Regions from separate parts of the Paenibacillus sp. FSL L8-0470 genome, predicted to be linked through region 2. Evidence: riboswitches for the same ligand, from Rfam matches in the RefSeq annotation. Region 2 holds a riboswitch; each other region holds the start of a gene.

Region 1 (3,277 bases), 1.0 Mb from region 2:
TGTAACGGAAGGGCAGCCCGGGCGGAGTGAACGTTACCGCAACGTCCTCCAGCCTGCGGGCCTGGGCGACGAGCTCCGGGCTGCGCTGGTTGAAGGCGGTGGCTGCTGGGGGTTCTTAACCTTGTTCCGGTCGCAGCACGAACCTCCATTTCAAGAGCACGAGTGTGCAGTGATATCATCTGTTGTTCCGCTGATTGCCGGCGCACTCCGCAGCTATGCCTCCGAGCCCCCTCTGGGACGGATGGATACCGCACCGGAGGACAGTGGAATCATGATTCTGACGGACCAGCTGCTTCCGGTCAGCGCGAACAGTGCGGCTCAATATTGGCTGAACCGTCTGCAGCAGCTGGAACGGCTGGATCACGGTGTTCTCCCCCGGCCGGTCAACGCAGTATGCCTGCAGGCACTTGGTGAGAATACGGAACCAGGAGGGTTGCCTTCGAAGGCGAAATTATGCCTGCGCGTCGAGGATGGGGCATACTTGACAGTTACGGCCAGCAGGCTTGAAGGCAGCGGCAAGAAGACGGAGCTGGCTGTTGCTTTTGTCTATGCCAAGTCCTCGGAGATCTTCCGGCTGCTGGCCGATGCCTGCCAGTTGACCGCGAGGGAGAAGCAGCTGGCCGAGATGCTCTCCCGCGGATTATCCACTAAGGAGCTGGCAGAGTCGCTGCATATTTCTGCGTACACCGTACAGGATCACCTGAAATCCATCTTCTCTAAGACCGGCGTTTCCAGCCGGAGAGCGCTCATCAGCAAGCTGTTCTCACAGGGGATGGAATAGCCGGTAAACACGCTAAACAGTCCCGATGCTGATACAAGGGGACTGTGCTGGCTTTTATAGGAGCTGCGGGATCTGGGAAGTGGAAGCAGGGTGGGTCCAGTGCTTCTCGCTGCCGGGAAGATCATCGAACCATTCCGCATCCGGTGGACATTCCAGGATCATGAATTTGCCGTACTCCTGCGCTCTGGACTGATGGTATTTCAGATAGGCCTTGCCGTCTTCAATCGCCAGTATCTCGATTTTACCGGAGGAGTGGCTCATGGATAGACGGACTCTTTTACCCAGACCTGAGGTTCTGGCCTTGGCTTCCTCAACAATGTTGTAGACACGCTCCAGCGGCAGAACGAACTCGCGGTTGCCGGCAATGGGCCGGTTCACGAAGAAATAATAGGGAGTGACTCCGGCCCAGGACAGCCGGTCGAGCAGTTCTCCGAGTACCGCCGCATCATCGTTGATGCCTTTCAGCACCGGCGTCTGATTAACCACGATTGCCCCGGCATTATGGAGTGCTCTGAATGCATGTTTGGCTTCGGGCGTAATTTCCCGGGGATGATTAATATGCGCCATGACGTAAATGCGTTTGTCCTCCGATGAATAGGTACGGATTAGTTCCAGCAGTTCTTCGTCCTGATAAATGCGCATGGGATTAAATACGGGAATTTTGGAGCCCAGCCGGATAATCTTCACATGGTCAATGGATCTCAGGCTTTCGATGATGAAGCGCAGCTTAGAGGTAGAGAGAATCAGGCTGTCTCCGCCGGTAAGCAGCACATTATTGATCTCTGGATGATTCCTGATGTATTCCAGCCCAGGAGCCACATCGGTTTGTGCTTCCTTCACATCATTGCGGAACAGGCGCTTGCGGAAGCAGTAGCGGCAGTAAGCTCCACACACCTCGGAGACAATCAGGAGGGCCGTTGTTCTGTATTTGTGCTGACATCCCGGCACTACATAATTCATTCCCTCATCGGATGCATCCCAGCAGCCATACTCCTCAAGTTCACCTTCACTTGGAATGACGAGCCTGCGGATCGGATCACCCGGGTCGTCCCAGTCGATCAGCGACAGATAATAGTCATTGACCCGAAAGGCAAATTTGCCGGTGATCTCCTTCAGCTTTTCTTTCTCCGTTTCAGACAGCATGGCAACCTTGTTGATATCCGTTATGTACCTTACCTTTTGCACTTGCATCTCTCCTTGGTCTCATAGTGTGAGAAAAAAGGGAGCCTTGAGGTCGATAGCCAAACTGCTGCCAGCAGGGTCATGAGAATACAAAAAAGAGACCCTTAGCAAGGGTCTCTGGTTATGAATATACCTAAAAAAGCAGACCCATCCACTACTGACGAGGTTAGCTGACGGACTCGGGTAAGATGGTACCCTACATTCTGTGAATGATTCGCCCCAAAAGACTGGTTCCCCCGCTTTCCTGCCAAAGGCTGGAAATTAAGCGTAGGTAAAGTATAACCCAGGAAGTTTTGAAAAGTCAAAGCTAAACTTGCCCGCGGCAAGGGATACAGGACCAAGCCAAATCAGCAAAAAATTGAGTAGGGTGAGTTGTTCCTGCAGCTCCGAAGGCTGATCTTGTTCATGACTTGAAATAAGACAACCTCCTTCTGGAATGTTAATATCTCGATGGGCTAGATATTACCTATCGGAACCATTGATATATTTTGCAAAACAAGTTCAAAAAAAGTGTGGAACACAGTGATTGGACCAACGGTCCGGTCGCGGAGTATTCGCACCAAGTGCTCATGTTTATCCTGTTCACCAAACGAGGGTGTTCTTAGCAGCCATTTCATAACTGCTGAGAACACCCTTTTTGTTGACGGAATTAATCAACTAGAGCATGTCTTCAAATTGGAAGAGCTCTGGAGAGTAAAATCCCTGTTTATTCTCTTTTGCGGACCCAGGCGACCTTACTGCTCTGCATTCTCTTTAAAAACGTCCATCAGGGAGAAATAACTGCGCTGGAGTCCGTTCCTCCTGTAACAGGATAAAAGCCCCAAATAAGTGCAACTCGGTCCGTTTGTACTCAGAGCCAAGAATACACTTTCCAGTCGCACACACAAGCCTTCGAAAGAAGAGTGAAGTCTTTGAAACACCGAGACGTAAGCCTCCACCGAAAAAACTACCTGGTGGCGAAACGCCTTTCTCCGCGTGTGATCAGAAAATGGCACTGTACCCATGATTCCTTAGGGCATACAGCAGCAGGTTTTGACGGGGAAGCGGTTTGAAGACACGCCCTAGATAGATGAAGTAAAGCTTGACGTTTAATACAATAGTGGAATAAAGTATTAAATGAAACTAAATATCAAATTAAATAAAGTTTCAAATATATCAAAAGGAGCAATTGGATATGGGACAGATGATCCGAGGATTCGCCGAGCTAAGCCCGGAGCAATATGTCGAAGCAGGAGGTAAGGGAGCGATGCTCTCCAGAATGCTTCAGGCGGGATATCCTGTGCCGGAGGGATTTGTTGTCTTTCCTTCGGCCTT
Region 2 (3,277 bases):
CATATCCATCCAGCAAATAAGCTGAGGTATGGTCCGGACGCTCCGTATTGATTAGTTGTGGAAATATGGAGAAGGAGTTATCCTCCGTTAATTCCTGAATAAAGCCAGTGGAGATTATCCAATCGAGCGAAATTTTCTTTATCCTTGATTCTACAATTTTTATCAATTCTGGGTTGGCCATATTCTCCATATAGACTAAGCCTACCTGCTTGGGGGCGAATTTCCCAAGTGTGAAGTAGCGGACAATAAGGTTTGGGGAGGCGATTTGTTTCCGAATCAGGTATAAGTTAACCTTCATCTGTTCAATAAAACCGTTGTGAGGTCCCCGAATAACCCCTTCATTCTCAGGTTCGCTAATGCTTCGTTCATATTTGGCAGGAGTGAAGAGGACATAAAATTCAGACATTCCTTCTAAAAAATAAAGACAGCTTCCTTCAAGAAGTCCCTGAATGCCTTGGTTTAGTTCTGTTTCCAAACTGAAACTAAGTGTTGTGAAAAGCTCAGAAAGGTCTTTGTCCTGATTACGGCTAAAAGGAACAATCACGTTCCGTTCAATCAATTCCGTGTCAGTGAGGGACTCCAGATAAAAGACCAACCCTTCCCTTCCCTGAAAGGATAAGCTTCTTTTTTTGAGGTCACTTGTATAGAATAGTGCTGCTTCGATATAATCGGAGTTTTGATCTACAGAAGGAGATGAGGTCTGAGTTTGGTTAGTCATTATAAGGCGCTCAACTTTCGATTAGTTTTGCGGTTAACGTTCCCGAATGATTTGCAGAATATTCCTGACGGGAACTTTAATGTGCGATATAGAAGAATATTGGGGATGATGTTGAGCCAGCAGACGTTTCTGTTTTGTTTTCCTAAGGACATGAAGTGGAGCAAAAATGAGCAAATCATCGATCGCTTAAGAGTAATACCATAGAATGCGCATTCATTCGCGAAGTGGTGGCATTTTGGGCTTCATTTGCCATCCGCAACGTTTTACATTAAATGGTCACAGGCGTAAGATTCAAATCAACAACCGAATGTAATATAACTGTTCTCAAATGGCTGAATTCCGATAATGGGAACGGGGGAACCAATGGTGAATGTGGCTTTTGCTCAGATAGCTGCCGCTCACTTGGGGTGAATCCTTGCTGCGTGCTGAAAAGCCGCTTCTTACAAGGTAGGGCAATCTCGCTGCCCGAATCCGTCAGCTAACCCCGTAAGCCTCGAAGAGAGAGGATGAGCGCCATGATCGATTAACCGACCACGGAGAGCCCTGACGCTTCTGTGGTCTTTTTGCTGCGCATGCAGAAAGGGAAAACGATCTATATGAGAGTTTAGAAATCTTATAACAACGAAATTCAGAGTGATTAGGCACTATCTAAAATCCTTTAAAGGGGGGGATTGGTATCGTTACTGTATTTATCGTGTGCTTCTGGGTTGGATTGCTGCTTCTCCTTAGCGGCGGATTTCATGGGCATGGCCTGGCCGGTCATCTGCATGTGGGAGGTGGCGATGCTGGTGGTCCGGGCTTTGTGCCCATACTCCCTCTAATGGTGTTTGTCACGGTCTGGGGCGGCAGTGGTTATGTGCTTACCCGGTTCAGCGGAATGAATATACTTGCAGTGGTGCTGATCTGCACCGGGGTTGCCTTGCTGCTGGGCTGTCTGATATATGCGGTGCTGGCCCGGGTGATGACTCGGTATGACAGTAGCATGAATAAAATGGATTATGAGCAGGCGGGACAACTCGGGTACATCAGCATTTCTGCAGGGGATGGAGCAGTGGGAGAGATGAAATACGTGCTGCATGGAACGATGCGTTCCATTGGAGTACGGGCAGAAACCGGCCAGCAGCTCGCCAAGGGTGACAGGGTGATTATTTTGAAGGTGGATAAAGGATTAGCGGTAGTCACCCTCTTCGAGAGGGAAAACGAACAATTATAACTAACGGGGAGTGTCGAACCAAATGGTTATTCTTTATTTAATCTCGGCAATTGTTGTTGTTATCCTGCTGGCTTTGTTCAGTATCGTGAACGCTTATAAAAAGGTTCCGCCCAATCAGGCGATGATTGTATTCGGCCTCGGCGGAAAAAGAGTGGTTCAGGGCGGCGGGACGTTCGTCATTCCCGGCTTCCAGAACAATAAGACCATCTCTATGATGCTGATGAGCTTCGATGTCATCCCAGCGCAGGCAATGTTCTCCCGGCAGGGCATCAAGCTCAACCTGGAGGCGGTAGCCCAGATTAAGATTAAAAGCGATCCTACCGCTATACTTACTGCCAGTGAGCAGTTTATCGACAGGCCGGAAGAGGACCGTGAGACGATTATCCTGCATTCGGTGGAAGGCCATTTGCGCGGCTTGATCGGACAATTAACGGTAGAATCCATTCTAAAGACACCTGACGAAATCAACAGCAAGATGCGGGAGACCTGCTCGGAAGACCTCGACAAGATGGGGCTTGAGGTAGTCAGCTTCACCATTAAGAAAATTACTGACGACAAAGGGTATATCGACAATATGGGGGTTCCGGAAATTGAGCGCATCCGCCGCGATGCCAGCATCGCCAAGGCGGAAGCAGAACGCGACATTCAGATCAAACAAGCCGAGGCGGAGAAGGAATCCGCCATTGCCAAAGCCAATGCACATCAGGCTACCATTGAAGCTGGAACCGCAGCCCGCGCCAAGGAATCTCTGTTCGAGAAGGATTTGAACATTAAGCAGGCAGACTTTAAGCTGGAAACTGAAGTGAAAAAAGCACAGGCGGATCTTGCGTACGAATTGCAGCAGAACAAAATTAAGCAGTCGCTGGTTACCGAACAGGTCAAGATTACGCAGATGGAAGCGGAGGCCAATAGGACCGTCCGGGAAATCGAAGTTGAGCTGAGACAGAAGGAGCTGGAGGCCACGGTGATCAAGCCTGCTGAGGCGGAGAACCAGGCTACGATCATGAGAGCGGAAGCGGCTAAGCAGCGGAAAATTCTTGAGGCTGAAGCAGAGGCGGCCACAATGACCAAACGGGGGCTGGCAACAGCGGAAGCAGAACTGGCGAAGGGAAAAGCCAACGCGGAAAATGTTCAGCTGGCCGGAGCAGCGGAAGCGGGGGCACTGGAGAAGAAAGCTGAAGCGTACAAACAGTTCACGCAAGCCGCCCTTATAGTGGAATTCTTGAAGGTTCTGCCAGAGCTGGCTGATAAAATCGCTTCCCCGCTGGCCAAGGTCGATAAGATTACAGTGATTTCCCAGGATGGAGCTTCATCCGGCATAAACAAAATTACCGGCGATATCGCCA
Region 3 (3,277 bases), 3.8 Mb from region 2:
CTAGACCGCCCTGTAGCTGATCACCGTGGCAGGTAATGCAGCTTGCCTGTACAATCGCTTCGGCGCTGGTGGCATCCAGTGTGACTTGCGGCATCGTCGGGTTATTTTCTTCGGCTACCTCTGCTTTGCCGGGCAATGTGAACAAGAGCACTACCGCAAAGGCACAGGCTGCGAAAAACAAACCGCCCATGATCCATTTCTGCATCTTCATCCGTCCCCTCCATGTAAGCTGCTTCCTACATTATATAGGATGGTGAAGCGTTATCATAGCATTTGTGTCAAAAAAGTGGACGATTTCAACACTAAAATTTTCAATTTAATGGAACGTTATGTTGTTTATCATAGACCATGCAATAAAATGGCTTATTTCCGGTTGGAGTAAGGCGTTCATAAGTATCCGTGATCGTGAAGCCGCATTTTTGGTATGTTCGGATCGCCCGCTGGTTCCAGGTCAATACTTCCAAATCAATCTCCCGCCCGGGATACCGCTTTAGCGCGGCCTGAACGATGGCTTCCATGAAAATGTGGCCAAGACCGTGTCCGCAAAGCTCGGGGCGCATTCCAATACCCAGCCTGACGACACCCTCCATCGGAAACAACTGCGCAAAGCCGCAAAGGATGCCTTGCTCGTTGACCACGGAAACATACTGGTCCCTGCGGAGCTCTGGATCGCCAAATTCAATGCCAAGCGCCTCCATTTGGGACCAAGGCATCCATTCGTAAATATTATAAGGCGCTTTGTAATTCCATGCGGCGATGTCTTCAGCATGGCTGATCTCCATGGGAACCACATGGAATGTAACGGGGGAGCTAATCATAAGGCCACCGGCCTCCTTTCATAGGGAGCAACAGCACTAGCTATACCTAATTATATCCATAACTGGCCTGATTCGACTCAGAAATTTCCTGAAAGGCGGAAACTTGACAAAGTGGTAAAAATATTTTATGAAATGGAGGAAATTTGGGTAGATTTATGTTTTGCGGATATTGAGAGGGGTAAGTAATTTTATAGACAAAAAAAACAGGCCCCCTCCAGATTTCGGCAAAAATCATGGAAGAGTGCCCGTTTTACGACAACTTATTGCACGTCATCATTGTCTTGGGAATCAGAAGTAACGGATTGGTAAGCATCTGTACTCATGATCCGTTTGGCGCCAACGTAACGGTTGACGTAGTAGCTGTCACTCATCGTGCTGATGGTTACACCACGGGAGGATGAAGCATGTGCGAATTTGCCCTCACCGACATAAATGCCGACATGGGATACACCTTTACCGCTGGTATTATAAAATACAAGATCTCCCGCTCTCAGATCGTCCCGGGAAATGGCGGTACCCATTTGGTATTGGGAACCGGATTGGTGTGGCAGATTGATACCGATCTTATCAAAAACGTACATTGTAAATCCGGAGCAATCAAAGCCGTTGGTCGATACACCGCCGGATACGTATTTACTTCCGATGGTCTTGTCGATGACTTTATCCATTTTGGAATCCGCGAAAGCGCTTCCTGCTCCGATGGTAAGCATAATGGAAAAGCTTAGTACTGCTGCTGCTAACTTCTTCTTCAAAAGTGAATACCCCTTCCAAATGCCTACGAGGTTAGCTTAAGGGTTCGGTTGAAGGTCCCCTATGACCCCTCTGTGAATAGGAGGTCAATTCACCCAAAATCGGTTCCCCCGTTTCCCTAATGGTTAGGGAACTCGGCATGACTGTTGATTAGGATTAGCTTGTTAACCAATACATGACAAAACCTTTGTAAAACCCGATTGAATAATTACAAAAATGTTACTAAAAACTCACTGCGATAATTGTAACAAAGACTTCGCCAGTTGGCAATCACTTAAAACATATTAATGCATAATATTTACGCTTTTTAAGAGTTGATTTTGCTAAAAAGGTCTTATATTTACACGCTGAGTAAGCTTTAACTTAGATTTGTTGGGATTTTTAGTAAAAAGGTGTTTCACAGGCCTCAAATACGTGTAAAAGGTAGAATAAGGAAGACAAAAAGGAAAAACCCGGAAATGATTACGGCAATAATCAGTTTCCGGATTTCTATAAGTTACAATTATTTATTGGAGGATGGAATTCCTGAGGGATGTCAATCGTAAGCGATAGCTTTGTAAGCTGTTGTGCTCATTACTCGTTTGGCTCCAACGTAGCGGTTGGCCCAATAGGATTGACTCATTGAACTGATAGTTACACCACGGGATGAAGAGGATTGGGCGAATTTTCCGTTGCCGACATAAATACCGACATGGGAGACTCCATTGCCAAGGGTATTGAAGAATACCAGATCGCCTGAACGGAGGTTACTCCGTGATACGGCGGTTCCAACGCTGAATTGTGCTTTGGAAGTGCGGGGCAAGGTAAGGCCAACGTTCTTAAATACATATTTGGTGAATCCAGAACAATCAAAGCCGGCAGTGCTTGTGCCCCCGGTTTTATATGTCGTTCCGAGTGTTTTTGTAATAACCGTATCCATTCTGGAGTCGGCGAAAGCGCTCCCTGCTCCAAGCGTGAACACCATCACCAGCCCTAATGCTGCTGCGGTGCATTTCTTCTTAAAATTATGACTTTTCAAAAGATGTACTCCTTCCAAGGCCTGCGAGGTTAGCTTAAGGATTCGGTAGAAGGTTCCCCTATGACCCCTCTAAAGCGAGATCAATTCACCCAAAATATGGTTCCCCCACTTCCCGGTGCCGGGAATTTGGCGTTTTATGCACCGAAACAGTGACGTGTCGACAAGGTTAAATGCTTAAAGGCACATTCATTTGCTTCAAATTAGTTTCAAAAGATTACAAAGTTGTTACTACTGGTACAGGCATCATTGTACCAGAGGATTTACAGTTTTGCAAATACCCTAAATCACGTTGTAACCAAAAGAAGAGTCCCGCCCTTTATCTGGGGCAGTGACTCTTCTATTATGCCAAGGGACTGGCGTTATTATTGTGGAAATGTTTTACTGCACCAAAGGTGATACTGCCCCGCTAGGCTCCACATTTTGAACAGCGTTGAGGGAAGCGGTGAAAATTGCCGGAACAGCAGTGCGGGCAGGCCTGGACAGAAAAGTGCGGTCACTCCAGAGAGCAGCAGCAGAAGCAGGCCGCCGGCGCCGAACAGTGCAGATATACAGGTGGAAGGGAGGATTACCCTCAGGCCAACCAGCAAGGAAGAAAACATGCCTGTTCCTCCGGTGAAGCCAAACTGCATGTACAGCAGCAGAATGCGGATCAGGTAGAAGTACAGGAGCCAGGCCAGAACATAAGGAACCA

The links. A riboswitch is a leader RNA that binds a small molecule or an ion and turns the genes downstream of it on or off. The one in region 2 is predicted to bind cyclic di-AMP.
Region 1: it holds a riboswitch for cyclic di-AMP, as region 2 does, so the genes downstream of both, NST99_RS12825 (KamA family radical SAM protein) here and NST99_RS17455 (hypothetical protein) in region 2, are expected to answer to the same signal.
Region 3: it holds a riboswitch for cyclic di-AMP, as region 2 does, so the genes downstream of both, NST99_RS00445 (C40 family peptidase) here and NST99_RS17455 (hypothetical protein) in region 2, are expected to answer to the same signal.

The regions. Positions count from the first base shown of each region.
Region 1 is NZ_JBBOZM010000001.1:2,856,749-2,860,025, forward strand. It holds gene NST99_RS12820 (helix-turn-helix transcriptional regulator) at 1-781, shown strand, start outside; gene NST99_RS12825 (KamA family radical SAM protein) at 836-1,972, opposite strand; cyclic di-AMP (ydaO/yuaA leader) riboswitch at 2,104-2,241, opposite strand; gene NST99_RS12830 (PEP/pyruvate-binding domain-containing protein) at 3,138-3,277, shown strand, end outside.
Region 2 is NZ_JBBOZM010000001.1:3,872,001-3,875,277, forward strand. It holds gene NST99_RS17450 (spore germination protein) at 1-718, opposite strand, end outside; cyclic di-AMP (ydaO/yuaA leader) riboswitch at 1,039-1,226, shown strand; gene NST99_RS17455 (hypothetical protein) at 1,413-1,931, shown strand; gene NST99_RS17460 (flotillin family protein) at 1,954-3,277, shown strand, end outside.
Region 3 is NZ_JBBOZM010000001.1:84,508-87,784, forward strand. It holds gene NST99_RS00435 (c-type cytochrome) at 1-205, opposite strand, end outside; gene NST99_RS00440 (GNAT family N-acetyltransferase) at 312-818, opposite strand; gene NST99_RS00445 (C40 family peptidase) at 1,079-1,570, opposite strand; cyclic di-AMP (ydaO/yuaA leader) riboswitch at 1,576-1,718, opposite strand; gene NST99_RS00450 (C40 family peptidase) at 2,104-2,532, opposite strand; cyclic di-AMP (ydaO/yuaA leader) riboswitch at 2,590-2,728, opposite strand; gene NST99_RS00455 (hypothetical protein) at 2,949-3,277, opposite strand, start outside.